2 regions of the Agrobacterium sp. H141 genome follow, and region 1 is predicted to be linked to the other one. Evidence: riboswitches for the same ligand, from Rfam matches in the RefSeq annotation. Region 1 holds a riboswitch; the other holds the start of a gene.
What was found. Region 1 has a riboswitch for thiamine pyrophosphate ahead of thiB (thiamine ABC transporter substrate binding subunit). Riboswitches for the same ligand answer to the same signal wherever they lie in the genome.
Positions count from the first base shown of each region.

Region 2: another riboswitch for thiamine pyrophosphate. It lies ahead of thiD (bifunctional hydroxymethylpyrimidine kinase/phosphomethylpyrimidine kinase); the one in region 1 lies ahead of thiB (thiamine ABC transporter substrate binding subunit).

Region 1 is NZ_CM169893.1:195,486-210,458, forward strand. It holds gene ACWPM9_RS00885 (ABC-F family ATP-binding cassette domain-containing protein) at 1-1,190, shown strand, start outside; TPP riboswitch at 1,257-1,372, shown strand; gene thiB (thiamine ABC transporter substrate binding subunit) at 1,417-2,439, shown strand; gene thiP (thiamine/thiamine pyrophosphate ABC transporter permease) at 2,444-4,081, shown strand; gene ACWPM9_RS00900 (thiamine ABC transporter ATP-binding protein) at 4,074-4,793, shown strand; gene ACWPM9_RS00905 (M48 family metalloprotease) at 5,063-6,571, shown strand; gene ACWPM9_RS00910 (RNA polymerase factor sigma-32) at 6,589-7,446, opposite strand; gene lpxE (lipid A 1-phosphatase LpxE) at 7,698-8,444, opposite strand; gene leuB (3-isopropylmalate dehydrogenase) at 8,507-9,619, opposite strand; gene leuD (3-isopropylmalate dehydratase small subunit) at 9,792-10,397, opposite strand; gene ACWPM9_RS00930 (hypothetical protein) at 10,545-10,781, opposite strand; gene ACWPM9_RS00935 (HpcH/HpaI aldolase/citrate lyase family protein) at 10,894-11,802, shown strand; gene ACWPM9_RS00940 (DUF1737 domain-containing protein) at 11,799-12,005, shown strand; gene ACWPM9_RS00945 (GlcG/HbpS family heme-binding protein) at 12,141-12,563, shown strand; gene ACWPM9_RS00950 (metallopeptidase family protein) at 12,604-13,044, opposite strand; gene ACWPM9_RS00955 (ImuA family protein) at 13,202-14,119, shown strand; gene ACWPM9_RS00960 (Y-family DNA polymerase) at 14,160-14,973, shown strand, end outside.
Region 2 is NZ_CM169893.1:3,988,353-4,003,325, reverse strand. It holds gene ACWPM9_RS18845 (peptide chain release factor 3) at 1-1,141, shown strand, start outside; gene ACWPM9_RS18840 (HAD-IA family hydrolase) at 1,142-1,813, opposite strand; TPP riboswitch at 2,038-2,134, shown strand; gene thiD (bifunctional hydroxymethylpyrimidine kinase/phosphomethylpyrimidine kinase) at 2,249-3,055, shown strand; gene ACWPM9_RS18830 (GFA family protein) at 3,087-3,488, opposite strand; gene ACWPM9_RS18825 (pirin family protein) at 3,598-4,509, opposite strand; gene ACWPM9_RS18820 (class II glutamine amidotransferase) at 4,749-5,552, shown strand; gene coaBC (bifunctional phosphopantothenoylcysteine decarboxylase/phosphopantothenate--cysteine ligase CoaBC) at 5,599-6,813, opposite strand; gene ACWPM9_RS18810 (TRAP transporter large permease) at 6,890-8,176, opposite strand; gene ACWPM9_RS18805 (TRAP transporter small permease) at 8,201-8,701, opposite strand; gene ACWPM9_RS18800 (TRAP transporter substrate-binding protein) at 8,698-9,729, opposite strand; gene ubiB (2-polyprenylphenol 6-hydroxylase) at 9,886-11,472, opposite strand; gene ubiE (bifunctional demethylmenaquinone methyltransferase/2-methoxy-6-polyprenyl-1,4-benzoquinol methylase UbiE) at 11,478-12,254, opposite strand; gene mutM (bifunctional DNA-formamidopyrimidine glycosylase/DNA-(apurinic or apyrimidinic site) lyase) at 12,402-13,292, shown strand; gene ACWPM9_RS18780 (enoyl-CoA hydratase) at 13,322-14,095, shown strand; gene rpsT (30S ribosomal protein S20) at 14,286-14,552, shown strand.

The DNA.
Region 1 (14,973 bases):
AAGAAGAAGAGATCGAGCAGCACAAGCTTGGCAAGGCCATCGAACGCGAAGAGCACTGGCTACGCTATGGTGTAACGGCGCGGCGCAAGCGCAATATGCGTCGCCTTGGCAACCTGCAGCAGTTGCGCTCCGATTATCGCGGTCATAAGGGTCCTCAGGGCACAATCCAGGCCAATATCACCGAGGGCAAGGATAGCGGCAAGCTGGTAATCGAGGCGGAGCGAATTACCAAGGCCTATGGCGAGCGGACCATTGTGTCGCCGTTTTCGCTGCGCGTGCATCGTGGGGATTGCATTGGCTTCGTTGGTCCAAATGGTGCCGGCAAGACGACGCTGTTGAAAATGCTGACCGGTGAGCTCGCTCCGGACGAGGGGACGGTCAAGCTCGGTACCAATCTGGATATCGCCACGCTTGATCAGAAACGTGAGGATCTGAACCTCAATGACACGCTTGCCCACTATCTGACCGATGGTCGCGGCGATAACCTGCTGGTTAACGGCGAGCAGAAGCATGTGACTGGCTATATGAAAGACTTCCTCTTTCAGCCGGAGCAGGCGAGAACGCCGATCAAGAACCTGTCTGGTGGCGAGCGCGCCCGGCTGATGCTGGCACGGATCATGGCCAGGCCATCTAACCTTCTGATCCTCGACGAACCGACCAACGATCTCGACATCGAGACGTTGGACCTGCTGCAGGAGATCGTGGCAGGATATAGCGGCACTGTCATTCTCGTCAGCCATGATCGTGACTTTCTCGATCGAACCGTGACCTCCACCATTGCGCCTGCCAATCCAGAAGACCCCGACGGACGCTGGATCGAATATGCCGGTGGGTATTCCGACATGATGGCGCAGCGCAAGGGCGCCGAGGACGAGCGCCGCAAGGTTGAGAAGGCCGAAAAGGCAAAGGCGAGCGGGTCTCAGAGTTCGTCGGTTTCCGGCCAGAAGAACAAGGTCAAGCTGTCCTTCAAGCAGAAGTTCGCGCTCGAGAACCTGCCGAAGGAAATGAAAAAGGCCGAACAGGAAATTGCCGCCTGCGAGGCCAAGATGGCTGATCCGAACCTCTTCACCAAGGATCCGGCGACTTTCAACAAGCTCGCCGCCGAGATGGAAAAACTGCGGGCGGATGTGGCACGCTGGGAAGAGGAATGGCTGGAGCTTGAAATGCTGCGCGAGGAACTCGAGGGCTGACCCTCAACCTTGCGAATTGATATTCGCGCCGGCTTGCAAGGCCGGTGCCTGCACGCTATGTCTCTATTCGCTCTAACGGGGTGCCTTTTGTTGCATTCAACAGATGGCTGAGAGGCGTTTAACGCCAACCCGCGGAACCTGATCCGGTTAACACCGGCGGAGGGATTAGAAGCGTCGTGCAAAGCCGCGCCCTATCCCGATTTTGTTCAAACAGAGGAGGGGCGATATGCCAATCTTTCCACATTCGACCATTCGCAGCGCAGTGGCTGCTGCTGTAGCATTTGCAACCTTTCCGGCGCCCTCTGCGTTTGCGCAGGACAAGACCCTGACGGTCTACACCTATGAGAGTTTCATTTCCGAATGGGGTCCAGGGCCGAAGGTCAAGGACGCGTTTGAGGCTAACTGCGACTGCACTGTGAAATTCGTCGGTGTGGCCGATGGTGTGGCGCTTTTGAACCGGCTGAAACTCGAGGGCGAGGGCAGTGATGCCGATATCGTTCTGGGTCTCGATACCAACCTTGTCAGCGAGGCCAAGCAGACCGGGCTTTTCGAAGCCCATGGTATCGATACATCTGTTGTGCATGTGCCCGGGGGCTTCAGCGATGATGTTTTCATACCCTACGACTACGGGCATTTTGCCGTCGTCTACGATAGCGAAGCTATCAAAATGCCGCCCGCCAGTATGAAGGAATTGATTGAGGGCGATCCGAACCAGAAGATTGCCATCGAGGATCCGCGCACATCCACACCGGGTCTGGGGCTTCTGCTCTGGATCAAGTCGATCTATGGCGATGAGGCACCGGCCGCCTGGGAAAAGCTGAAGGGTCGTGTCCTGACGGTCACGCCCGGCTGGTCTGAAGCCTATGGCCTTTTCACAAAGGGTGAAGCGCCGATGGTGTTTTCATACACGACGTCTCCGGCCTACCACATGATTGCAGAGAACACAGATCGCTATAAGGCCGCGGAGTTTTCGGAAGGACACTATATCCAGATCGAAGTGGCCGGAATGATGAAGACTGCCCATGACAAGGATCTCGCGCGCGAATTCCTCTCCTTCATGATGAGTTCCGGCTTTCAGGATACGATCCCGACCAATAACTGGATGATGCCGGCGGCCGCGACTTCCGAGCCGTTGCCGGATGCCTTCAAGACGCTCGTTCATCCAAAGACGACGTTTCTGATGGATCCCGATGAGGTCGAGACGAACCGCAAGGCCTGGATCGACGAGTGGTTGAAGGCGATGAACTGAACCTATGCTGAGCCGTCGCGAAAAGATGAATCGAATTGTCGGCGGGGCCATTGGCCTCGCCGCGATCTTTTCGTTTATCGGTATCGCTGTCGGCTCTCTTCTCGGGTTGAAGTCGCAGGATGGGGCTGCGGATTTCTTCAGTGACCCGGTTCTGCTTCCCGCGCTTGGCTTCACGCTCTGGCAATCCCTGCTTTCCACCTTTCTCTCGCTGGCTTTCGGCATCCCGGTGGCGATGGCTTTCGCTCGTCGTCGACAGTTCCCGGGCAGACAGTGGTTGGTGCGCCTGATGGCGGTTCCCATGGGGCTGCCGGTTTTGATCGGCGCGTTGGGCCTTCTCGGTATCTGGGGCCGAACCGGGTTGATTAATGATGTACTTGGCCTGATCGGATTTGGTCAGCCCTTCAGCATCTATGGTCTGAGTGGAATTTTGCTCGCTCATGTCTTCTTCAATATGCCGCTCGCCGTCCGGCTGCTGCTTGTCGGACTTGAGCGGGTTCCGGGAGAATACTGGCTGATGGCGGGCGAGCTTGGCATGAAGCCGCATGCCGTTTTCCGTTTTATTGAATGGCCGGCTATCAGGCGTGTGTTGCCCGGTGCGGCTGGCCTCATCTTCATGCTGTGTGCAACCAGCTTTACGCTGGTGCTGATGCTGGGCGGCGGACCGGCGGCCACGACGATCGAGGTCGCCATCTATCAGTCCCTTCGCTTCGATTTCGACCCCGGACGCGCGGTGTCGCTTGCCTTTCTGCAGATCCTTCTCACGGCATCCATCCTGGGCGTCATGGCTCTGTTTCCAGCACCTGCTGACTTCAACGCAGATAGCGGTAGGATCAAGTGCCGATTCGATGGTGCCGGCATTGGCGCGCGGTTCTATGACGGCCTTTTCATTGCTGTTGCCGGGCTCTATCTCTGCCTTCCGCTTCTCTCCATCGTGGTGTCGGGCCTTCGCGCGGATCTAGGCCGGCTTTTGAGCGAGCGGGCAGTCATCAATGCGACACTGACCAGTCTTGCCGTTTCCATCTGCGCCGGCCTCATGTCTGTTCTGCTCTCCGTGTTCCTGATCCGGGCCATGTTGGCTCTTCGCACACGACGCGTTTCGATGACCGCGCGCGGCTTCTCCGGCCTGCTGTCGTCTACATCCTCGCTTGTATTGCTGGTTCCAACCGTTGTTCTGGCAACCGGCTGGTTCATGGTTTTAAGGGCATTCGGTGATGTTGCCCGCTATGCCCCGGTGATTGTGGTGGGTATCAATGCTTTGATGGCGCTACCCTTTGCCATGCGGGTGCTATTGCCCGCGTTCGAAAGCCATACCCGAGGAACGGGACGCCTGGCGGCAAGTCTCGGGATCAGCGGTTGGGCGCGGATGCGGCGGATCGATTTCCCCATCCTCTGGCGTCCTTTGGCCATGGCGCTTTCCTTTGCGATGGCTTTGTCGCTCGGCGACCTTGGTGCTGTGGCATTGTTCGGCTCGGAAAACCTGACGACGCTTCCATGGCTGGTTTATAGCCGTCTCGGCAGTTACCGAACCGCAGATGCCGATGGTCTCGCTTTGCTGCTGGGTTTGGTTTGCCTGGCGCTGACCATTGCGGGCACGGCAGGCTCGCATTCGAACAATCGCAGAGAGGCTTTGCTTCGTGGCTGACATCAAGGGAAACAGCATTGGTCTCAAGGATATCGGACTGCAGCTTGGACAGCATTCGTTTGCATTCGACTGCGAGGCACCGGGAGGTTGTGTGACGGTTATTGCGGGACCATCTGGCTCCGGCAAGTCGACACTCTTGAACCTTGTCGCCGGCTTCGAGCAGCCCGATCAGGGGCAGGTATTGATTGCAGGTGTAGATGTCACGCGGATTCATCCGTCCGATCGACCGGTCTCGCTGGTGTTTCAGGACAACAATCTTTTCGGCCATCTGGATCTCTTCACCAATGTCGGGCTTGGCATCGATCCTTCTTTGCGGCTGAGTGCATCAGATAAGGTTGCAGTCTCCTCTGCTCTCGAGCGGGTGGGGCTTGGCGGTTTCGAGAAACGTCGTCCACCGACACTGTCGGGTGGTGAGCGGCAGCGTGCGGCATTTGCCCGGGCGCTGGTGCGTCGCAAGCCTGTGTTGCTGCTGGATGAGCCCTTTGCCGCGCTCGATCCAGGTCTCAGATCGGACATGGCAGAGTTGTTGCTCGATCTGCATAGAGAGACTGGCAATACCGTTCTGATCGTCAGCCATGACCCGAAGGAAGTGGCCAATATTGGCGACCATGTTCTCTTTGTCGATGAGGGAAAGGTCGCGCTTAGTGCCTCTATTGACGAATTTATGGCGCATGACATTCTACCGGTCGTGAAGCGATTCCTCGGACACTGATCTGGCTGGCGTTTGTTACGCCTTATTTTGGACGTTAGCGAGTGGCATTGGCAGCTCGGGAGCGGGCGCTCAGTCTGCATTTTTGTGTTTTCTTATCCACGTCACTATATTAAATCCGATGCGGCTTTATTCTTCTCCGAAAGTTTATACTAAAAGAGGCGCGAATCCGGTTGGGTTACTGCGTGTGCTGATCCGCGGCAAGACGGACCAATAGGGCGCAACAGTGTTTGATATCGCGAATTCAAGGTGAACCGGAAAAGATGCGGGCCATGAAGGGACATAGCGGTTACGCCGCACAGACCGTATTTGGGAACGGTCGGGTCTTGGGACGCTGTGCGGCTCTGGGCGTCTTGCTTCTTGCGTCCAGTTGCCAGTCTATTTTCGATCAATCCTATCAGTCGAGTATCGGCCCGTCGTCGTCTCCGCAAATCGTGGAAGAGGTGCAAAAGGGTGACCCGCGGGCGCAGATGGGTGCACGCGAACATCCGCGCATCGTGGCAAGCTATGGCGGTGAGTATCACGATGAGAAAACCGAAAGACTGGTTGCCCGCATTGCCGGTGCTTTGACAGCGGTCTCGGAAAACCCGGCGCAGTCCTATCGCATCACGATCCTCAACTCGCCGGCGATCAACGCCTTTGCGCTGCCCGGCGGTTATCTCTATGTGACGCGCGGCCTTCTGGCGCTTGCAAACGATGCGTCTGAGGTGGCAGCAGTCCTTTCCCACGAAATGGCGCATGTAACCGCCAATCACGGTATTGAGCGGCAGCGCCGCGAAGAGGCCGAGGTGATTGCAAGCCGTGTTGTGGCTGAAGTTCTGTCCAGTGACCTGGCAGGCAAGCAGGCATTGGCTCGCGGCAAATTGCGTCTTGCGGCCTTCTCCAGACAGCAGGAGCTGCAGGCCGATCTGATTGGTGTGAGAACGCTGGGCGAGGCGGGATATGATCCGTATGCCGCAGCGCGTTTCCTGGATTCCATGGCAAATTACAGCCATTTCACATCCGTTGATCCCGATACCGACCAGAGCCTCGACTTCTTGTCTAGCCACCCCAATGCCCCGCAGCGCGTGGAACTCGCGCGGCGGCATGCGCGTGCTTTTGGTGCTGAGGGGACCTATGGGGAGACCGGGCGCGACTATTATCTCGCCGGTATAGACGGATTGCTCTATGGCGACAGTCCACAGGAAGGCTATGTCCGCGGTCAGACCTTCCTGCACGGCAAGCTGGGTATTCGCTTCGAGGTTCCGGATGGTTTTCAGATCGACAACAAGGTCGAGGCTGTACTGGCAACGGGTGCTGGCGAGGTTGCAATCCGGTTTGACGGGGTCGCAGACAGCGAGCGCCGTAGCCTTACCAATTATATCTCCAGCGGTTGGGTCACCGGACTTATTCCGGATTCGATCCGGTCAATTCGCGTCAATGGACTGGAGGCAGCTCAGGCGCGGGCGTCCGCTGAACGCTGGGATTTCGATGTGACCGTGATCCGGATCGGATCGCAAATCTTCCGTTTCCTGACGGCCGTGCCAAAAGGTAGCCCATTGCTTGAGCCAACGGCCAACAAGTTGCGGGAGAGCTTTCGGCGCATCACGTCCAGCGAGGCTGCGTCTCTTAAGCCATTGCGCATCAGGATCGTCACGGTGAGGTCTGGCGACACACTTGCGTCGCTGTCCGGCAGAATGATGGGCACCGAGCGCAAGCTTGAGCTTTTCCGGCTGATCAACGCGATGAGTGCGGGCGATGTGCCGCAACCCGGTAGCCGCGTGAAGATCATTACAGACTGATAGCAGTTTGCGAATCGTTATGCTTCGATCCGCTCCGGGGTCTTGGCCAATAAAGCGGCTTTGAGTTTTTCCATTGCGCGCGTTTCGATCTGCCTCACTCTTTCCTTCGAGATGCCGAATTCCGCACCCAGTTCTTCCAGCGTTGCACCGTCTTCAGACAGGCGGCGCAGGCGGATGATACGGCATTCGCGCTCGTTGAGTTCGTGCAACGCCGATTGCAGCCAGTCGTGCCAGCGCTCACCGTCTATGACCTGCGTGACCAGTTCATCCGGCAGAATGTCCTCGCTGGCGAGCATATCCAGACGTTCGGTCTTCTGATCATCGTTCGATACGGGTGCCTGAAGCGATGTGTCATTGGCGGATAACCGCGCATCCATCACTTGCACATCGGAGAGGCTGACACCGAGAGCGACCGCGATTTCCTGATGAATGGCCTGATCTGTCAGCCGTTTGTCGCCCTGTGCGAGTTTTGCGCGCAAGCGGCGTAAATTGAAGAACAGGGCTTTTTGCGAAGAGCTGGTGCCACCGCGCACGATTGACCAGTTTCGCAGGATATAGTCCTGCATGGAGGCGCGAATCCACCAACCGGCATAGGTTGAAAAGCGCACTTCGCGCTCGGGTTCAAAGCGGGCCGCTGCTTCCAGAAGACCGATATAGCCCTCCTGGATGAGGTCGCTCAAGGGAAGGCCGAAGCCGCGGAATTTGGAAGCCATGGCAATGACAAGGCGCATGTGGGCATGGGCGATCTTATCGCGTGCGGCGCTGTCTTGGCTGTTCTTCCATCGAAGCGCCAACTGCCGTTCTTCTTCTCTTTCAAGATAAGGTGCGCTTTGAGCAGCCCTGAACAGCTGTTTTTCAGCGGAAAGCAATTTCATGCGGGCCTCCATCGTCAATGTTAGCCTTGGGCACCACTTTGCCGGTGTCGCAAGTATGGGCAGTTCGCCTTGTATGTCTTCCAGCAGTCTTTCTGGAACTACGCGGGAACGAGGAGTGTGGATCAGTCCCACGAGAAAATATCGTATCGCCAATCTACGCGGTCGATTGTGCGCAACGAAATCTATGACGATTGGACCGCCGCACCATCACCGAATTGTTCAAGCGTTTGTTTTGTTCCCGGGACGGGAATTTATTGTTTGGGGAAGAGTTCTCGACGGATGACCGGTATGCCGTTTTTGTCCAGCCTGAAGGCAAGCTGATAACGGGAAAAGATGACTGCGGTCGCAAATGTGAACCACCCGCCCCATGCGAGACCGGCAATGACGTCGCTTGGATAATGGGCGCCTACGATCACCCTTGTCATGCCAAGCCAGACGGCCAGCACGAAGAACAGAATGCGATATCGCGGCACGCAGAGCGCAAGGATCATGAAAATAGCGCCGACCGTGGTGGAATGCCCGGAAGGGAAGCTTTCAAACCGGCTACTGCCGTGCAACGGCGAAAAGCCGTAAATGCCCCAGTCATCGAAATTCTTGGGGCGGGCTCTGCCGATCGCGCGCTTGAGGATATTGGCGGACAGACCGGAAAGTGCCACGCTTAAGAATACAAACGCGGCCAGATGGGCGGAGGCCAGATAGTGGATGCGCTTGTGGATGCTGGCCTTGTTTTTGGCCGCCAGCATGAAAATGGCAAACAGGATGGCGGAGGAGATGAGGCTCCAGCCAGATTTTCCAAAATCGGTTAGAAAACCACCCATGCTGTTTACAAAGGCGAGAATCTGCCCGGAACCAGCGACCGCTGCGCCATCGAAAACCAGATTGGCGATGAGAACGAGGTTGACGATGATGAAAAGACATTGCTTCCAGTAAAGCGACGGAAAAGGCTCGCTGTTGCGGTCCCTGCGTCGTTCAAGCCATGTCTTCAGATGTTTCATCATCTCTCTCTTTGTGATGCTTCGGTCCGCGTCTCTTTCAACGCGGACCGTAACGGCGAGTGGTATCAGGCAGACAGCGCCTTGAATTCCTCAAGGATTGCATCGCCCATCTCTTGTGTGCCGACCTGCTTGCAGCCTTCTGCCATGATGTCGCCGGTGCGGATGCCCTTTTCAAGGACATTGGCGATGGCCTTTTCGAGGTTGTTGGCCTCGTCGATCATGTTGAAAGAATAGCGCAGGCACATGGCAAAGGACGCGATCATTGCGATCGGGTTGGCAATGCCCTGCCCGGCAATGTCCGGTGCCGAGCCATGGACGGGCTCATACATGGCCTTGCGCTGGCCGGTCTTGCCATCCGGTGCGCCGAGCGACGCCGAGGGCAGCATGCCAAGCGAACCGGTAAGCATGGCGGCAACGTCGGACAGCATGTCACCGAACAGGTTGTCGGTCACGATCACGTCAAATTGCTTGGGCGCGCGGACAAGCTGCATGCCACCGGCGTCTGCCAGCATGTGCTCAAGCTTGACGTCGGCAAAGCGGGCCTTGTGGGTTTCTGTCACGACCTGGTTCCACAGAACGCCGGATTTCATGACATTGCGTTTTTCCATCGAGCAGACAGTGTTTTTACGCGTGCGGGCCAGTTCGAACGCGACGGCGGAGATGCGCTCGATTTCGTAGGTGTCGTAAACCTGGGTGTCGATGGCGCGCTTCTGGCCGTTGCCGAGATCGGTAATTGTCTTCGGTTCGCCGAAGTAGACGCCGCCCGTCAATTCACGGACAATCAGGATGTCCAGGCCTTCGACGAGTTCCGGCTTCAGTGACGAGGCGGCCGCCAGTGCCGGGTAGCAGATGGCCGGGCGCAAATTGGCAAACAGTTCCAGGTCCTTGCGCAGGCGCAGCAGGCCGGCTTCGGGGCGAACGTCGTAGGGAACGCTATCCCATTTGGGGCCGCCGACAGCACCAAACAGAACGGCATCGGCCGCCAGTGCCTTTTCCATGTCCGCGTCCGAGATCGCTGCACCATGGGCGTCATAGGCGGATCCGCCAACCAGACCTTCATCGGTCTTGAAACCGGCAGACATGTTGTCGTTCATATAGGTCACGAACTTGCGGACCTCGGCCATGGTTTCCTGGCCGATGCCGTCGCCAGGCAGAAGGAAAAGCGTGCGCACTGTCATTTAGAAATCCCTCACAATCAAGAAGTTGCCGCGTTGTATCGGGCCGAACTGGGCATTTCAAGCGCGAGAGCAATCAGAACGGTACGCATTGAAGTCGTCTGGTTGCCCCGCTTGAAAACAAAAATGGGCCGGTCTGAGCCGGCCCATTTCGAACACTTCTGCCAAACTTGCATCAGGCCCAGGGATGGGCGCTTGCATTTTTCTGTTCGAAGGTTGCGATGCTCGACGATTTTTCCAGGGTCAGGCCAATGTCATCAAGGCCGTTCAGCATGCAGTGGCGCTTGAAGGCATCGATTTCGAATTTGATGGAGCCGCCATCCGGTCCGGTGATTTCCTGGGATTCGAGATCGACGGTCAGAACAGCGTTGGAGCCGCGGCTTGCATCGTCCATCAGCTTGTCGAGTTCATCCTGGCTGACCACGATCGGCAGAATGCCGTTCTTGAAACAGTTATTGTAGAAGATGTCGGCAAAAGACGTGGAGATCACACAGCGGATACCAAAATCAAGAAGCGCCCAGGGCGCATGCTCGCGCGAAGAACCGCAGCCGAAATTATCTCCGGCGACAATGATCTTTGCGTTCTGGTAAGCTGGCTTGTTGAGAATGAAATCCGGATTCAACGAGCCGTCATCGTGATAGCGTGCTTCCGCAAACAGGCCAGTGCCAAGGCCAGTGCGCTTGATCGTCTTCAGATAATCTTTCGGGATGATCATGTCGGTGTCGACGTTGACGACCGGGAGCGGAGCTGCAACGCCGCTGAGCTTAGTGAACTTTTCCATCAGACCCTGCCTAAGGTTTTTGCTTCAAGGCTTTTGCAAAGCCAATAGAGCAAAACTGCCCTGAAATGAAGGTCTTTATTGCTCGCAACGGTACGGCGGCAGTTCGAAACGTGCCGCCGATATGCGGAATATTCAGCAGAGAGGATTTCAGAGGTCGATGATCTTACCGCGACCGTCATCCCAAACACGCATATTGTCATGATTGCGTCTGTTCGCTCGAACACGCACAGGTTCCGGTTTGACGCGTGTGGCAACCATGCGGGCAATCAGAGATGCCGTGAGGACGGCGCCCACGAGCAGTGTCAGTGACATCGTGAAGACTGCAGCTGCAGCGAGAATGGCGATGCCGCCGATAGCGAATGCGATGGAACGAAGGCTTTGCATGTTCGGATTCCTTTCTGCACAGTCCAAGGTGGGCCTTCTCCTGCTTTAATGCAAGGGGCTTGAATGCCGCATTGCCTTGCAAGCCGGGTTAAAGCTTGGCAGAACCTTCATCATGACCAGTTCTGCAGCTCAATTTTCCGTGACACTGCGCCGATCGGTGCTGAGTGTCCCCGCCATCAACCTTCGCGCGCTTGAAAAGAGCCGTATGCTTGATTGTGATTCGGTCATTTTCGACCTCGAAGATTCCGTGGCTCATGACAAGAAGGCTGAGGCCCGCGACAATCTGCGGCAGTTCTTCGCGCAAGGTCGCCTGGAAGGACGCGAATGCATCATTCGGGTGAATTCCAATGATGGCGGTTTTTTCGCCGAGGACATGGCGGTGGTTGTGGCCTGTCGACCAGATGCGGTGTTGTTGCCAAAGGTTGATGAGCCCGAAGACCTGCAGCGGGTGGCTGATGTGTTTTCGGATGCGGATTTGCCGGGGGGGTGCAAGATCTGGGCGATGATGGAAACGCCGCGCGGAATTTTGAACGCGGCGGCGATTGCGAAATATGGACGCTCGTCCGGTGGCAGGCTTGAAGCGTTCGTGGTCGGTCTCAACGATTTGCGCAAGGATACAGGCGTTCTGCCGGAGCCTGGGCGTATATTTCTTGTGCCATGGCTGATGCAGGTCGTTTTGGCAGCCCGTGCTTACGGGATTGATGTGATCGACAGCGTTTCCAATGATTTTCGCGATCTCGACAGCTTTGGCGCAGAATGTGCGCAAGGCAGGGCGATGGGGTTTGACGGAAAGATGCTGATCCATCCGGCGCAGATCGACGCTGCCAACCGGCATTTCGGTTTTTCCGACGAGGCAGTGGCTGAGGCGAAAGCCATTGTCTCTGCTTTTCAGGAGGAAGGTGCCGACGGGCTCAATGTGATCAATATGGACGGGCGCATGGTGGAGCGGCTCCATCTGGTGCAGGCTGAAAAACTGCTGGCGAAAGCTGCACTCGCCGAACAACGAAAGAAACAGGCATGAAACTTTACCGATTTCTCACTGGTCCGGATGATGCATCCTTTTGCCACCGGGTGACGGACGCCTTGAACAAAGGCTGGGAGCTGCATGGTTCGCCGCAGCATACCTTCAATGCAGCCGAGAACCGGCTCTATTGCGGTCAGGCCGTGACAAAGACGGTGGATGGCAAGGACTACGATCCGAGCATGAAGCTTGGCGAGCAATAAGACCTGAACCGGCTTGCGGCACAGGTGTTGTTCCACAAAAGTCCATTGTGCCAAGGCTTGAACTGAGAAAAGTTGTCCCGGCGAGTGATTGCTCGCCGGAGGCTTCGTTTCCGCGCGTTATTCAGGAGATTTCCCATGTTGACAATCAAGCGGCTCGATCAGGCCGAAGCCCAGATGCTCATTGCCGGTGCGCGGCAGAAGGCAAAGGAGATCGGCGTGCCCATGTGCATTGCCGTGACGGACGAAGCCGGGCAGTTGATTGCATTCGAGCGCATGGATGGCGGCAAGGTGACGAGCACGACGATTGCTATCGACAAGGCCTTCACCGCTGCAGCTGCCAAGAAGGCCACTCACGAATACGGCGCGGCAAGCCAGCCAGGCAATCCGACCTTCGGCATTCACTCGGCCATCGGCGGACGGCTGATGGTCGTCGGCGGCGGTTTGCCTGTTGTCGTTGACGGTGACGTTGTGGGAGGCATCGGCTTGAGTTCTGGAACACCCGCGCAGGATATGGAATGCGCCCAAGCCGGCATAGACCATCTCCTGTTACAGCTTTAAAGCTGATATCTGCTGCTCATAAAGCAGGTCGAAAAGCCGCTCAGCTGTCTGTGGCGGCTTCCTCGGCACTTTCTTCGATACGTTCCATGTCGTCATCGGAGAGGCCGAAATGGTGGCCGATCTCGTGGATCAGCACATGGGTGATAATATCACCTAAGGTTTCCTCGTTTTCCGCCCAGTAATCGAGAATCGGACGGCGATAGATCCAGATCTTATTTGGCAGATCACCCGTATCCAGGGTGAAGCGCTCGGACACGCCGCGCCCTTCGAAAAGGCCGAGCAGATCAAACGGCGTTTCCAGCGCCATGTCCTCGAACACGTCGTCGGTTGGAAAATCCGCAATCTCGATGGTCAGATCCTTGGTTAGCGCACGGAATTCTTCCGGCAGATGGCTATAGGCCTCCAGCGCCAGCGATTCAAAAATGCTGATCGTGGGAGCATGACGTTCATGCCAATCTGCGGTGTGGTCGATGCGGGCCATCAAATCTCCTTTGGGTCCTCCATATAGGCATTTTACCCCAGGTTTTCGAGAGAGAAACGGAGCGAGGAATATTTTCTCAAGAATCTTGGTTGACTCTTTTAGCGAGCTCTGGAATCCATAGGAACATATAGTGAACATATAGACAGGAGTAATCGCCATGGCCGGCAATGCCATGCCGCGAGAAAGGCTTTTTACGCTTCGTGAAACCATTGCCCGGATTGAGGGCAAGTCGGTTCATGCTGCCCGGGAAGCTGCCTTCAACGCTGAACATGCAAGCCGTGCTGACGAGGTCGGCGGGCTTGATGAAAATGGTGCGGAATTTTCTGATCTCGTTGGCGACATGACAATGACCGGCTCCAGCTTTCTGGAGGTCCGAAGCGGCCGGCTGGCGGATGCGGGTACGGCAAGCGGGTTTGCGCTTGCTCTGGCACTCAGCCGCAATGGTCATGACGCGCAGTCGAGGCGTCGCCTTCTTATGATTGCCGGTCCCTATGTGGTGCGAGAGGCTGGTATGGCCTATGCGCCCGGGCTTTTCGATTTCGGTGCTGGGTTCGGCGAAGTCGTCCATGCCATGCCGCGGCGGATCGAGGACGCGCTTTGGCTCGCGGATACCGCGCTTTCCTGCAAGGCCTTTTCTGCCGTCATTCTTGAAGTCGACGGTAATCCCAAAAAGCTGGGCCTGACCGAGAGCCGGCGCTTCAGCCTCAAGACGCGGGATTTTGGCAGCTGTCTCATCCTGTTGCGGCAGGGCGGGGAAGAAGAGGCTTCCAGTGCTGCGACGCGGGTGAAAGTGGCACCGGCACCTTCTGCAGCGCGCATTTTCGCCGGCATGCCGATCCCCGCCGCCAACAGCATCGGCAATCCCGTTTTTCGTGTGTCGGTGGAAAAGAGCCGAACCGCGACATCTTCCGATTTTCTGCTGGAATGGAACCGCCATGACCGTCGCCTTCTCACCCTCGCTTGCCCTTCCGATCAACGATCGCCGTATCCTGTCACTCAGTTTTCCGCGCCTTCCAACGGACAGGATCGCCCGCAAGAAATGGGGGCGCTCCTGGCGTTCGACCGGGCGTCCTGAGCATCCGCCGATCGTTTGTGCCGATCGCAGCGGCAATACGGTGCAGCTGACTTCCGTCGATGACGAGGGCCGTGCCATGGGATTGCGGATCGGACAGGGATTGGCCGAGGCGAGGGCCATTTGTCCTGAACTGGATGTGATCGAGAAGGATCACATTCAAGACCAAAATTTGCTGGAGGCCTTGGCGGACTGGTGCGACCGTTATACCCCGCTGGTTGCGATGGACGGCATGCAGGGGCTCTTTCTGGATATCACCGGTTGCGCGCATCTTTTCGGCGGGGAAAGCGCCATGCTTCGGGATGTGCTGGATCGGCTTTACCGGCTTGGCTTCGACGTCAGGGGCGCCATTTCGTCCTCGCCGGGACTTTCCTGGGCCTTGGCCCGCTTCGATGACGGACAGATCGTAAGGGAGAGCGAAGCGGCGCCCGTGCTTTCGCCGCTGCCGGTTTCATCTTTGCGCCTCGAAGAGTCGACGGTTGCTCTGCTCATTCGGCTTGGGCTGAAACAGGTCGGAGATCTCATGGCTTTGCCAAGGGCGCCGCTGGCCCGGCGTTTCGGCGCTCTTGTCCTGCTGCGGCTCGATCAGGCGCTCGGGCGCGTCAATGAACCGATTTCTCCGCGTCGGCCTCTGGCCATGTTGTCGGTCGAGCGGCAGCTGTCCGAGCCGATCCGGGATCAGGACATGGTGCTCGACCTCGTGGCGCAGTTGGCCATGAATGTGAAAGGCAGGCTGGAGGAACGGGGTGAGGGCGCACGACTGTTCGAGCTTTTGCTCTTTCGTGTCGATGGCCGTGTTTTCCGGATCGAAGTCGGGACTTCGGCGCCCATGCGCGATGCCAAGCGCATCGCCTCGC
Region 2 (14,973 bases), 480 kb from region 1:
CGATCCGTTTGAAATTCTGGACGAAGTGGAAGAAAAGCTGGCGCTGGATACCGCTCCGGTCACTTGGCCTGTTGGCCGCTCGAAGTCGTTTTGCGGTTCCTATCATCTGACCAACAACACCTATCGCGGCCCAGACTCACAGGTCCAGGCAACACCGGTCAACGGACCTCAAACTGTCGCGGAAAATTTGCCACAGAACGAGCGCGAAAGCTTTATCGAGGAGCTGGAACTCGCCCGTGAAGCTTGCCGTCCGTTCGACCGGCAGTCTTTCCTCGAAGGGCATATGACGCCAGTCTTCTTCGGTTCGGCGCTTCGCAATTATGGTGTGCGCGACCTCATCAACGCGCTTGGCGCACTTGCCCCGCCCCCGCGCGACCAGGTGGCGGATATTCGTACCGTCCATGCAAGCGAAGACAAGATGACGGCCTTCGTCTTCAAGATACAGGCCAATATGGACCCGAACCACCGCGACCGTATTGCCTTTGCGCGTGTCTGTTCTGGCAAGCTGGAGCGCGGCATGAAGGCAAAGCTTGCCCGCACCGGCAAGCAGCTTGGCCTGACCGCGCCGCAGTTTTTCTTCGCATCCCAGCGTCAGCTTGCCGACACGGCCTATGCCGGCGATGTCGTTGGCATTCCGAACCACGGAACACTGCGTATCGGCGACACACTGACAGAGGGCGAAGCGCTCGTCTTTCAGGGCGTGCCCAATTTTGCCCCGGAAATCCTGCGTCGCGTTCGCCTGGAGGATGCCATGAAGGCCAAAAAGCTCAAGGAAGCCTTGCAGCAGATGGCGGAAGAGGGCGTGGTTCAGTTGTTTCAGCCGGAGGACGGCTCACCCGCCATCGTCGGGGTTGTTGGAGCGCTGCAGCTTGACGTCTTGAAGGAGCGCCTTCAAGGGGAATATGGCCTGCCGGTCTCGTTCGAGATGGCGCGCTTCTCTGTCTGCCGATGGATTTCAGCCGATCAGAACGCCGATCTGGAAAAGTTCATCACCGCACGTCGCGGCGATATCTGCCGGGACCTAGATGGCGATCCAGTCTTCATGGCGCAGGATACGTTCTCGCTTCGCTATGAATCCGAACGCCATCCTGCGATCAAGATGGTCGAGATCAAGGAATATCACGTCGCAAAGGCGGCGTGATTACCGCCTGACCAATCGCAGTCGGCCATCCTCGTCTGTCGTAGCCGAGATTTCGCGATAGTCGATGATCGATGGCTCGCCAAGGGCGTGCTCGTGCTGATGCGTCGAGGTGATGACCATCACATCCGCGCCCGCTGCCTTGCCCGCCTGAACGCCGGCCGGCACATCTTCAAACACAAGGCAGCGGCTGGGGTCGAAGCCGAGCCGGGACGCGCCCAGGCGGTACCCGCTCGGATCTGGCTTGCCCACCGTTACATCCTCTGCGGTCACGCTGCCTGACGGTAGTGTCAGTCCGACCGCGCCCAGACGGGCCTTTGCCAGATTGATGGGTGACGATGTCACGATGGTCCACCGCGACGGCGGCAGCGACGATAGGAACGCTGCGGCACCTTCGATCGTGACCACGCCCTCGACATCCTCGATTTCCCCGCGTTCGACGTCAGCTGCCTCTGCCAACGGATCCACTCCCGGCAGGGCAAGTCCGCGGATTGTGTCGATGCCGCGCTTGCCGTGCATGGTCGGCAGAAAAGCTTCCACATCCAGACCATGCTTTTCTGCCCAACGGCTCCACACACGCTCGGCGGCCAGAATCGAGTTAATCAAGGTTCCGTCTAGATCAAACAGAAAGGCGTCGTAACCGGTTGCAAAGACGTCATTGGTGTTCTGAGGCATTGAGGGACTTTCAGATGGAAGCGGTCTGCGCGGATGTGGCAGGGTGGGGAACGGATTCGGTAGGCAAGGTAATCTCTCGAGGCGGGCTGTCCAACAGGCCCGCCGGAAATATTTCAGGAGGCAAAGTCGGAGCGCCAGCATCAGGGCCGAAGGCTGTTTGCTACATCCCAGCGCGCCTCAGCTTCGCGCGTGACACAGCGTTGGCTTTGCCGTTAAACTGAGGTCTGGAGAGACAGGGGCGTTCGTTGCAAGACGGGCTGAGAGGTACCCTTGGAACCTGAACCAGATAATGCTGGCGGAGGGAGTCGCTCGGGATCGTCCGATTGGATCGCTTTCTGATCAAGATCTCCCGCGTCTTCGTCCGGTTGAAAGGGACGAGATGAAGTACAGCGCAAATTCGAGATCATGTTTCACCGGTTGTGGGGGGATGAACGCATGATCCGAAACGTCCTTTCCATTGCAGGATCTGATCCATCCGGCGGGGCGGGCATCCAGGCAGACCTGAAGGCCTTCTCCGCTTTGGGCGCCTACGGAATGGCAGCGCTCACCGCATTGACCGCGCAAAACACGCAAGGCGTGTCTGCGGTTTATCCGCTGCCGCATGCCTTCGTTGCCGAGCAGATCCGCATGATCTTTGCCGATATTCGCGTGGATGCCATTAAGATCGGCATGATCGCCAATGCAGATATTGCGAAGGCTGTGGCGGAGGCATTGCAGCGCCATCGATCTGTCCCGGTCGTCCTCGATCCGGTCATGATCGCCAAGGGTGGCGCACCGCTTCTCAAACCGGATGCCGTCGCAGTCTTGAAAAGCGCACTCCTGCCACTTGCAACCTGCCTCACACCAAATCTGCCAGAGGCTGCCGTTCTGCTCGGTTTAGCGGAAGCTGCGACTAGAGAGCAGATGGAAGGTCAAGCGCGCCAGATATTGACGCTCGGACCAAAGGCAGTTCTGTTGAAGGGCGGACATCTGGAAGGCAAGGACAGTCCGGACGTTCTGGTGACGAGCGACATAACCCACTGGTTCGAAGCAAACCGCATCGATACGCCCAACACCCATGGAACCGGTTGTTCCCTGTCGAGCGGGATTGCAGCAGAACTTGCAAAAGGTGTGGACGTCCTCACTGCCATTTCGACTGCCAAGATCTGGCTGACGGGGGCTGTTCTGGCTGCCGGTCAGTTGGCGGTCGGAGCAGGTCACGGCCCGGTCCATCATTTTCATGAGCTGTGGCGCCAAAGCTGACCTCCAAGGGCAGGCAGTCCGTTGCCTCGCGTCAATCTTCCTGATCTTCGGGAAGGTCATTGATGTCAGGCAACCAGGTTGCTGCGGACCGGCACCACATCTGTTCGCGAGGAAACAGTTGTGAGCGTTGGTTGATGCTTCCCCAGCGAATTCCGCGCTCACCGGTTTCATCTTCGCCTGTGGTAAAGAGTGGCGATCCGCATTCGGGGCAGAAAAACTGCTTTCGCACATTCCCGTTGTCGCCGTGCTTTATATAGAGCTTTGGTGCCGAACCTGTCAGGCGAACGGTATTTGAGGCGGTGATAACCGTGACGCGGAACGGCGACCCGGTCAGCCTTTGGCAGTCTGTGCAATGGCAGATATAGACTTCGGCCGGATCGATCTCTGCCTCATAGGTCACCTTGCCGCAATGGCACTGCCCGTCTATCCGCATTGTCCGCTCCCTCGTTGGTTCAAGACAACATCGCAATCCGGGCGAAGATCTGCCACCCGAAAATGCCGAATTTTTCATCCCGCACTTTCGAGTGGTTCAGGCCGCGCCGTTAGTGATCGGCCTTGATGAATGTTCCGTTTTGCAGTTCCTGCATCGCCAGCATCAATTCTTCACGGGTGTTCATCACGATCGGGCCATGCCAGGCGACCGGTTCTTTGATCGGTTTGCCCGACACCAGAAGGAAGCGGATGCCTTGATCACCTGCCTGAACCGTAATTTCATCGCCCGTGTCGAAGACGACCAGTGTACGATTGCCGGAGAGGTCGCGGATATTGAGTTCTTCGCCCTCGAACTCCTTCTCCACCCGCACGCCGAACGGCTTCGAGGCATCCCGAAAAGTGCCGGAACCCGCAAAGATGTAAGCAAAGGCCGAGCGGTAGGTATCAACTGGAAACGTCTTGCGCTTGCCCGGCGGCACCGAGATATCGAGATACACAGGCTCGGCAGCGATACCGTCCACGGGTCCGGATTTACCCCAGAAGCTGCCGGAGACCACCCGCACTGCCGTGCCATCGTCGTCGACGACGACCGGAATGTCTGCGGCCTTGATGTCCTGATAGCGCGGTGCCGTCATCTTCAGTGAAGACGGCAGGTTGGCCCATAGCTGGAAGCCATGCATCTTGCCGGCGAAATCGCCCTTCGGCATTTCCTGGTGCATGATGCCGCTACCGGCTGTCATCCACTGAATGTCTCCGGCACCGAGCATGCCTTGATTGCCAAGACTGTCGCCATGCTCAACGGTGCCTGCCAAGACATAGGTAATCGTTTCGATACCCCGATGCGGATGCCAGGGAAAGCCGCGAATATAATCCTGCGGATTGTCGTTGCGAAAATCATCCATCATCAAGAAGGGGTCAGTCATCGACGGATCGCCGAAGCCAAAGACCCGATTCAGTTTGACACCGGCGCCTTCCATGGTGGGCTGGGCTTGGCTTTCGTGTTTGACAGGTCGAATGGACATCTGTGGCTCCTTTCGAGCAAAAGCAGAATTGCAGCCAATATAGTCGAAACAGCCGTGACGCGAAGAGGGTGGGCCAGAACGCACTGTTCACCTTTTTTGCTGCCGTATCTCCGTTCGATTTGGCGAGGCCGACAAAAATCTTTCAATGAAAGATGGGCGGGTTAAGATAATCTTAGCCAAGAATGCCAACACTGTCTGGACCGCCGCATGCGGATGCGGCTGGCCGGAGAACAAAAGACATGTGCCGTTGGGCAGCCTATCGCGGAGCGCCTCTCTATCTTGAAGAGCTTGTCAGCTCGCCTGCTCATTCCCTGATTGAACAATCCCATTGTGCCACGAAGGCCAAGACCGCGACCAATGCGGATGGTTTCGGCATCGCCTGGTATGGTGATCGTCCTGAACCGGGCCGTTTTCGCGATGTGCTGCCGGCATGGTCTGACTGCAATCTGAAAAGTCTTGCCGGGCAAATCCGGTCACCGCTCTTTCTTGCCCATGTGCGGGCAGCAACCCATGGTTCGACACGCCGTGACAATTGTCATCCCTTCGTGCACGACACCTGGTCTTTCATGCACAATGGTCAGATCGACCATTTTGACAAACTGCGTCGCTCCATGGAAGCCATGCTCGACGATGATTTGTTTAATGCGCGCTGTGGTTCGACTGATTCCGAACTTCTGTTTCTGTTGGCTCTCCAGCTTGGCATGCGCGAACAACCCTTGCAGGCCATGGCCAATGCAATAGGTTTTGTCGAACAGCTGAGCAATGAGATCTTGGGCTCAGCGCGCGTGCGCTTCACGGCCGCCTTCTCAGATGGAAAGGCCTTGTATGGGGTCCGCTACGCGAGCGATGCCAACGCGCCGACGCTGTTCGCCGCACCCATGGGCGGCGGCTACTGCCTTGTGTCAGAGCCGCTGAACGACGAGAAAGACACCTGGGTCGAAATTCCGGAATGCAGCGCTGTGATCGTCACCGACAACGGGCTTGACGCTGCGGAGTTCAAGCCGGCGGTGGCGCAGTCGCACGCAGTTGAGGCTGCGGAATAAGCGACCGATACACATGAATGCATTCGGTGTCTTGGATACTGCTTTGCTAGGACTTTGCCTTCAGCCTGTCCGCGATCTCCTGAGCAAGCTTGGCGGCGACCTCGTCCTTTGATAAATCGGGCCATTCGCTGATGCCAGATGCCTCAATGATCTTTACGCGATTGCGCAGGCCGCCCATGATGCCGGTCTCGGGCGAAACATCATTGGCAACAATGATATCGGCACCCTTGCGCTCAAGTTTGGCGCGACCATTGTTTTCCACATCCTGCGTCTCCGCCGCAAACCCGACAACCATACTGGGGCGCAACGTGTGGTGTCCGACGGTTTTCAGGATGTCGGGGTTTTCCGTAAGCTCAAGCGGTTGCGGTGCTTCGCCCGGCTTTTTCTTGATTTTCTGGCGATCCATGGAGGCCACTCGCCAATCGGCGACGGCAGCAACCATTACGGCGATATCGGCAGGCAAAAGCCCAAGCACCGCATCGCGCATTTCTTCCGCGCGCTCTACGTGCATAACGGATACACCGGCCGGATCAGGAATCGTCACAGGCCCGGATATCAGGGTTACATCCGCCCCGAGTTTCGCAAGAGCCGCCGCAATCGCATGACCTTGCCGACCAGATGAGCGGTTGGCGATATAGCGCACCGGGTCAATCGGCTCATGGGTGGGACCGGAAGTGACAATGGCTTTCTTGCCGGTAAGTGGGCGCTCCATGGGCGCAAGCAGGCCTTCGACCGCCGCGACAATGGCGAGCGGTTCTGCCATCCGGCCTGTGCCGGACTCTCCGCTCTCTGCCATTTCACCTTGCATCGGACCGATGAAGTGAACACCGTCGTTGTGGAGCGTCTCGACATTGCGTCTGGTTGCCGGATGGTTCCACATTTTCGGGTTCATCGCAGGTGCAACCAGCACGGGCCTGTCTGCCGCCAGAAGAATTGCCGATGCCAGATCTCCGGCAAGCCCGTTTGCCATCTTGGCCATCAGATCAGCCGTCGCCGGGGCCACGACAATCAAGTCGCAGTCCCGCGCCAGCCGGATATGGCCGACATCCTGCTCATCTTCGCGGGAAAACAGATCGGTGAAGACATGGCCCGAAGAAAGAGCTCCCACAGCCAGCGGAGTGACGAATTCTTGCGCAGCCTTGGTCATCACGGGTCGAACCTCGGCACCGCGTTCACGCAGCCTGCGAATAAGGTCGAGGCTTTTATATGCCGCGATCCCGCCGGCCATGATCAAAAGAATTCGCTTGTTTTCCAAGACCATCGCTATTTTCAGCCTTCTATGTATCCGGCGGCGACCCTAGCGCAAAAGCCATTGCGCTGGAAAGCGCCATTGCTTCTCACATATGCGACGGCAGAAAAAGAACAATGGCGGGAAAGGCAAGCAGGATGGCAATGCGAACGAAATCGATGGCCACAAAGGGTATGAGACCGGAAAAGATCGTCTTCAGGCGGACATTGCGCACCACTGATCGCAAGACGAAGGCGTTCATGCCCACCGGCGGTGTGATGTAACTGATCTCGGTCACCACGACGATGAAGATGCCGAACCAGATCAGATCAAACCCGGCTGCGGCAACCACCGGATAGAAAATCGGCACAGTCAGTGTGATCATCGACAAGCCTTCAAGCATGCAGCCGAGCACAATATAGATGGCAAGGATTGTGAGGATGATCGCTGTCGGGCTGTCACCGAATATGGTCAGCCCCGTTTGAAGGTCTTGGGTCATGCCGGACAGGTTCACGTAGCTGGTGAATGTCAGCGCGCCGAACAGGATGAAGAACATCATGGCCGTGTTCTTCGCCGTCTCAAACAGCGTTCCCAGCGCATCGGTCAGCTTGAAGCGTCCGCTCAGAACGGCCAGCAAGAAGGCACCGGCGGCTCCCATGCCGGCCGATTCCGTCGGCGTGAACACACCAAAGTAGATGCCGCCCATGACAAAGGCGAACAGGATCAGGGCGCCAAGTGTCCCGCGCAACGCCCGCAGTCGCTCGACAAGAGGCAGCTTTTCCTGAACGGAAAGGTCAATGCCCCGCAAGCGGACAGAAATCGCAACCGCGATCATATAGCCGATCACCCCGAGGATGCCCGGAATGAGGCCGGCAAGAAACAGCTTGCCAATGTCCTGCTGGGTCATGATGCCATAGAACACCAGAATGACGGATGGCGGTATGAGGATGCCAAGTGTCCCGCCGGCTGCGATCGAGGCCGTTGAGAGACTATCCGGATAGCCGAAACGCCGCATGGATGGCAGCGCAATTTTCGACATGGTGGCCGCTGTTGCAAGCGATGATCCGCAAACGGAAGAAAAGCCGCCGCAGGCAATCACAGTTGCCATGGCCAAGCCACCTTTGCGGTGTCTCAGCCACGCATTGGCCGAGCGATAAAGATCCTCGGCAATTCCCGACTGAACGACAAAATTGCCCATCATCAGGAACAGCGGCAGTACGGAGAGTGAGTATTCCCGGCTGTTGTCGAAGAAGGTTTGTCCAAGGAGCGAGAGTGCCGGCTGAAGACCGATGATCGACATTGTTCCGAGTGTCCCGACGATTGCCAGAGCAAAGGATATAGGCATGCCAACCAGCATCAGGACGAGAAGAAGAAGGCTGCCGATCGGCCAGGTCATGAGGATCTCGAGAAATTTCGCCCGCTAGCGTTTGCTTGACAGGACTTGGGAAAGGGTAATGAGAGCCGCGACTGCAGTGGCCGTTGCACAGAGATAGGCGATCGGCGCAACAGGCAAGTGCAAGCTCACCGTGCGTTCGCCATAGTTCGCCATGGCCTGACCCTGCGCCAGTAAGCGCCAGGCGATCACTGCAAGAGCGCCTGATGATAGCAGGCTTATGGCCGCACGCCGTATCGGCTGGAACCAGGAGGGCATGCGGTCAACAAGAAGATCGACCGTGACATGCTCGTCGTCGAGACAGACCGCTGGCAGACCGATGAAGATGACAGAAGACAGCAGCAATGCGGTAATTTCCGTTGCACCGCTCAGCGGGCTATTGAACGCATAGCGTCCAATGACGTCGGCAACGGTGACCAGCATCATGATCATCAGCAATACCCCACTGACGATCGCAAGCAGCATTCTGACGGGCGACAGCCTGAGAGCCGTCGCCGTTTCCTGTCCGCCTGCCTGTTCCGGGGTCATTCGCCTTTTTCTGCCTTGGCGATCTCGGCCTTCAAGGCGTCGACGGCGGCTGTTACATCGATGCCGGTTTCAGCTGCCTCAGCGAGCTTTGCGTCGATGATCGGCTGGAGGTCGGCTTTGATTGCCGTCATCTGCTCCTGAGACGCGTCAATAAGCTTGATCTTGCCCTCCATCGCAGTCTTGCCGTCGGCATCGGCCTTATCCCAGGCCTTGCCGGCCATGCGGGCCAGTGCCTCACCGGAAACGCTGTCGATAGCCGTCTTGTCCTCGTCAGAAAGCGCATCCCACTTCGCCTTGTTCATGACGACGAAGAACGAGGTGTTGTAGAGACCGCCGCGTACCACGAGTGCCTGGTCGAGCATCGGGATCAGCTTGAAAAAGGCGACAGATTCGAACGGGAACGTAATGCCGTCGGCCACGCCGCTCGAAAGCAGTTCGTAGGTCTTGGAGGAAGGGCCTTCCACCGGCACGGCGCCGAGGCCCTTGACCAGTTCGCCAACAATGCCGCCGCCGACACGCAGCTTGGCGCCATCTACGCCATCCATGGTCGAAAGATCACGGCCCTTGGCGAAGATTTCGCCCGGTCCGTGGGTGAAGACGGCCAGAACCTTGACTTGATCATATTCTCCAGCCTTGCGCAGCATCTTGTCGAATACGCGCCAGTAGCCGACGGAGTTTGCTTCCGCGCTGTCGCCCAGGAACGGGATTTCAGTCAGGTTGGTGGTCTTGAAACGGCCGGGGTTATAGCCCTGCACACCATAGGTGATATCGGCGACGCCATTGACGGCAAAATCAAAATGCGCAGCCGGCGGGCCAAGCGGAGCCGGCAGCACGTTGATAGTCACGCGACCGTCGGTGGCTTCCTTCACGGCCTCGGCATAGGGCACCATCAGATCCTTCATCAGCGGGTGCGACGGTGGAAGCCAGTTTGCCATGTTCAATACGGTTTCGGCACGTGCGACCGACATGGAGGCGAGGCTTGAGCCGAAGGCGATGGCAAGCGGAAGGATGAACTTCGAAAGCTTCATAAAATACTCCAGGAGGTGGCCGACAGCCGAACCAGATTTTGAGAGGGCGATCGGAAATCGACCGTCAGGAACGTGTGAAGACGGGGACGTCGTCAAATGAATATGTGGCACAATATGCGTATTTTCCGCCACCAAGGTCAAGGCGGGGCAGGCGCATCAATGCATGGATGAGAGGAGGCTGAACGCAATGGCCATCAGTGAAAGGGCGATCACCCAAAGAGCAATGCGTCCTGACCGTGTGTGACGCGCTTCCGCCTTGCCGATCGCTTCTGCCGTCGAGGCGTCAAAGCGCAGACCGTTTTCGCTCATATTCATCAGCGAGGTGTGAAGCTTCTCCGTCTGGGCAGCGATTTCAGGAGCGGCTTCCGCCAGTCTAAGCGCGGCCTTCAGGCCGTCCTGAACATCAACGAGTAGTCGCTTCGGACCGAGATTGTCCTTGATCCAGCCGCTCACAACGGGTTCGGACGCCTTCCACATGTTGAACTGCGGATTGAGGATGCGCGAAACGCCCTCGACCACGACCATGGTCTTTTGCAGCATCACGAGTTCTGGCCGCGTTTCCATCTCGAACAGCTCTGTCACCTCGAACAGAAGTGTCAGCAGCTTGCCCATGGAGATCGTTTCTGCAGGCTGGCCATGGATCGGTTCGCCGATTGCGCGAATCGCCTGGGCAAAACTCGCCATATTATGATGGGATGGAACATATCCGGCTTCGAAATGCACTTCTGCCACGCGCATATAGTCGCGGGTTATGAAGCCGTAGAGAATCTCGGCGAGAAAACGCCGTTCCTTTTTGCCAAGGCGTCCGGTTATGCCAAGGTCGACGGCAACGATCATGCCGGCAGGATCGACGAACAAATTGCCCGGATGCATGTCGGCGTGGAAAAACCCGTCCCGCAACGTGTGGCGCAGGAACGACTGGATCAGCGTGTCAGCAAGCGCGTTGAGATCGTGACCAGCGTCCCGCAGACCGTCCACATTCGACATCTTGACGCCGTCGATCCATTCCATCGTCACGACGTCGCGACCGGTGCGCTCCCAGTCGACGGTTGGAACCCTGAAGCCCGGATCGTTGCGGGTATTTTCGGCCAGTTCGGACAGCGCCGCAGCTTCCAGCCGCAGGTCCATTTCGATCTTCGTCGTCTGCTCCAGCGTCTGGGTTACTTCAACCGGACGCAGTCGCCGGCTGAGCGGCAGGAAACGCTCCTGCAGATGTGCAACGAGATACATTGCCTCCAGATCGTCGGCGAAACGTTTGCGCACACCGGGACGGATAACCTTGATTGCAACCTTCTGCGGTCCGCCATCGCGCATGACAGCGCCCGCATGAACCTGGGCTATCGAGGCTGCTGCGAGAGGTTCCTGGAAATCGGTGTAAAGGGCTGAAATCGGCCTCCCGAGAGAGGATTCAATGGAAGCCTTGGCTTCGGATGTGGGAAAAAACGCCATGCGATCCTGCAGGCCGGCCAGATCTTCGGCCATGTCGGCACCGACAACATCGGGTCGTGTAGCCAGAAACTGTCCGATCTTCACATAGGAAGGCCCAAGCCGCTCCACAGCTTTTGCCAACCGGTCCGATCGTTCGCGGCTCTTGACCTTGCGTCGGGCAAAAACCCCGGCCACTGCCTTTGCGAAGCGCACCTTGCCTGGAAGATCTTCAGACGGAAGCTCGGCAATGACGCCTTCGCGCATCAACACCCAGCCTACCCGAACAAGACGGAAATATGCGCCAACAGTGCTCATGAATGTCAGAGCTTCCAGGCGGAGTGCAAGGCAGCGATGCCACCGCTGTAATTCGTATAGGTGACGCGCGCAAAACCGGCTTCGCTGATCATCTTGGCAAAGTCCCCCTGATTGGGAAACTTGCGGATTGACTCCACCAAATACTGATAGGGTTCACTATCTCCGGTAATTGCCTTGCCGAAGCGCGGTATCGCGTTGAACGACCACTGGTCATAGACGCGGTCGAGCAATGGCATCTCCACTTCGGAAAATTCCAGCACCAACAGACGGCCGCCACGCTTCAAGACCCGAAAGGCCTCCTGCAATGCCACATCGATGCGCGGCACGTTCCGGATGCCGAATGCGATCGTATAGGCATCGAAACTATTGGCCTCGAACGGGAGGCTTTCGGCATTGGCCTCTACGAACGTCAGATTGTCGGAGAGTTTTCTTTGTACCGCACGCTCCTCGCCAACCGCCAGCATGGAGCCATTGATGTCGAGCACAGTGCAGTGCGCCTTGCGGTCTGATGCCTCAACGATGCGAAAGGCGATGTCGCCTGTTCCGCCGGCAACATCCAGCGCCTTGAACGATGCATCCTTGCGTGGGTTGAGCGCCGCGATCATGGCATTCTTCCACACCCGGTGCAGTCCTGCCGACATCACGTCATTCATGATGTCGTAGCGCTTGGCCACCTTATGGAAGACGTCATTGACCAGTCCCTGCTTTTCGCCTTCGGTGACGTCGCGGAAGCCGTAAGAGGTTTCCATGCCGCCGTCTGCGGAAATACGGCTCTTCGCCATGCGGTCTGCTCCATTCAATTCTGGTCGAAAGACCATAGCGGTTTCGTCCCGCCCGCGCTATCTCTGCGGAGAAATGCCCACCACCGTTAGCCAGCGGCAGGTCTATAGACCACATGGGTCGAAGAGAAAACAGAAAGATGGAACGGCATGCCCGAATTGCCCGAGGTTGAAACGGTGAGGCGCGGCCTGGCGCCGGTTATGGAACAGGCGATCATCACACGCCTTGTTCTGCGTCGTCCCGACATGCGCTTTCCCTTTCCTGTCGACTTTGCCATGAAAGTTGCCGGGCAGCGCATCATCTCGCTGTCCAGGCGCGCCAAATATCTGCTGATCGATCTCGAGAACGGATTGACCATCGTCAGCCACCTCGGAATGTCCGGTTCATTTCGCATTGAAGCGGGTGGAACCGCAGATGTGCCGGGTGATTTTCTCATGGAACGATCAAAGGACGAGAAACACGATCACGTCATCTTTCATCTCGAAGGCCCATCTGGTCCGTCGCGCGTCATATATAATGATCCACGCCGGTTCGGTTTCATGGATCTTGCTCCGCGCTCTGAACTCGAGACCCTTCCAGCCTTTAGGGACCTCGGTCCAGAGCCAGTCGGAAACAGTCTCGATGCCGAATATCTCGCCACACGTTTTGCCGGCAAGGCGCAGCCCATAAAACTGGCCTTGCTGGATCAGAAGGTCATTGCCGGACTTGGCAATATATATGTGTGCGAAGCCTTGTGGCGCACGGGCATATCGCCTCTGCGTCCAGCCTCAAGCCTGCTGACAAAGACGGGCCGCATGAAGAAAGAGCTTCCCGCTCTGGTCGACGCCATCCGCCAGGTCATCGCGGATGCGATCGCTGCAGGCGGTTCGTCTCTCAGGGATCACATCCAGACCGACGGATCGCTCGGTTATTTTCAGCACAGCTTCAAGGTCTATGATCGTGAAGGTGAGGCTTGCTTGTCGCCGGGATGCGGCGCTACGATTCAACGCATAACACAAGGTGGCCGTTCGACGTTTTATTGCGCGCGCTGCCAGACATAAGTCACAGCGCGAACTTTCGGAGGACTATAATGACGTTCGATAATTTGTTGGTCGAAACCCGAGGCAAAGTGGCCGTTATCACCATCAATCGAGCTGAGGCTCTGAACGCCCTAAACTCGGGCGTTATGACGGATCTGGTGAAGGCGCTAAAGAACATTCAGGCTGATCCCGAGATTGGTGCGGTCGTCTTGACCGGCTCGGAAAAAGCCTTTGCCGCCGGCGCTGACATTAAAGAGATGCAGGCTCTGACTTTCCCTGATGTCTATCTGGGCGATTTTATTGGCGGTTGGGATGAGGTTGCCGGTTTTCGCAAGCCGATGATTGCAGCCGTCTCCGGCTTTGCGCTGGGGGGCGGTTGCGAACTCGCTATGATGTGCGATTTCATCATAGCCTCGACGACAGCAAAGTTCGGACAACCGGAAATCACACTCGGTGTCATGCCCGGCATGGGCGGCAGTCAGCGGCTGACTCGTGCTGTCGGCAAGGCGAAAGCCATGGATCTGTGCCTGACTGGTCGAATGATGGATGCGACCGAAGCCGAAAGTGCAGGTCTTGTGGCGCGTATCGTGCCTGATGAAGCTCTTCTCGATGAGGCAGTGGAAGCGGCCGCGAAGATAGCGTCTTTCTCACAGACGGCGGTCTCTATGGTCAAGGAGAGCGTGAACCGCGCTTTCGAACAAACCCTGACCGAAGGGCTTCGGTTTGAGCGCCGCCTGTTCCATTCGCTCTTTGCGACCGAGGACCAGAAAGAGGGAATGGCAGCCTTCGTCGAGAAGCGGAGGCCGGAATTCAAGAACCGATAGGCTAAAGAGTCTGCCTATAAGGCGATTGCAGCAATTTGCGCGTTGACGCCTGCGGACTTTCCAGCTATATGCCCGCCCACAGTTAGGAAAGTTTGTGACTTTCCGAGATTGCTCCCCGATCGCTGGCAGACAGGTTGTACGACCCGGTGTGGCGGAGGTGGAGTTTGTTTGAATTTGAAGAGAGGCATCTATGGCCAATACGACTTCGGCGAAAAAGGCGACCCGCAAGATCGCTCGCCGTACTGCTATCAATAAAGCCCGCCGCTCGCGCGTTCGTGGTTTCATCCGCAAGGTAGAAGAAGCACTTGCTTCCGGTGACGCAGCGCAGGCGAAGGATGCCTTCCAGGCTGCTCAGCCTGAATTGCATCGCGCAGCCACCAAGGGCGTTCTTCACGCCAACACCGCATCGCGCAAGATCTCGCGTCTGGCGCAGCGTGTTAAGGCACTGTCTGCCTGATTTTTGACGTCTTTTAGACACATTTAATAAGCCCGGTATTCTTGCCGGGCTTTTTTGCGTTTCCCACTCTCGTTTGACTTTGGTTAAAAGTGCATTGCAATATTGTGTCGTCAGAATGACACAAAAAACAATTTAAATTCAGTTACTTAGGAGAGGATAAAACGCCGGGCCGCACTTCACTCAACGGCAGTTTGGCTCAATCATGAGTCAAGAAGATTTTTATTTTTTTTGTTTTTGACCCCGAAAAAGGTCGCCCAAATGGGAATCTCCTTGATTCAAAAGCGATTCTTTTTTTGAGATTGTGGCACCCCAAAACACGCGACCAGAGTCAATGGCTCGAACTTAATTTTGCGTAAAATTCACGGTTGATATTCCCCATCGATCCTGCCTAAATGAATTCCACAAGAGGCGGGGACGCGGC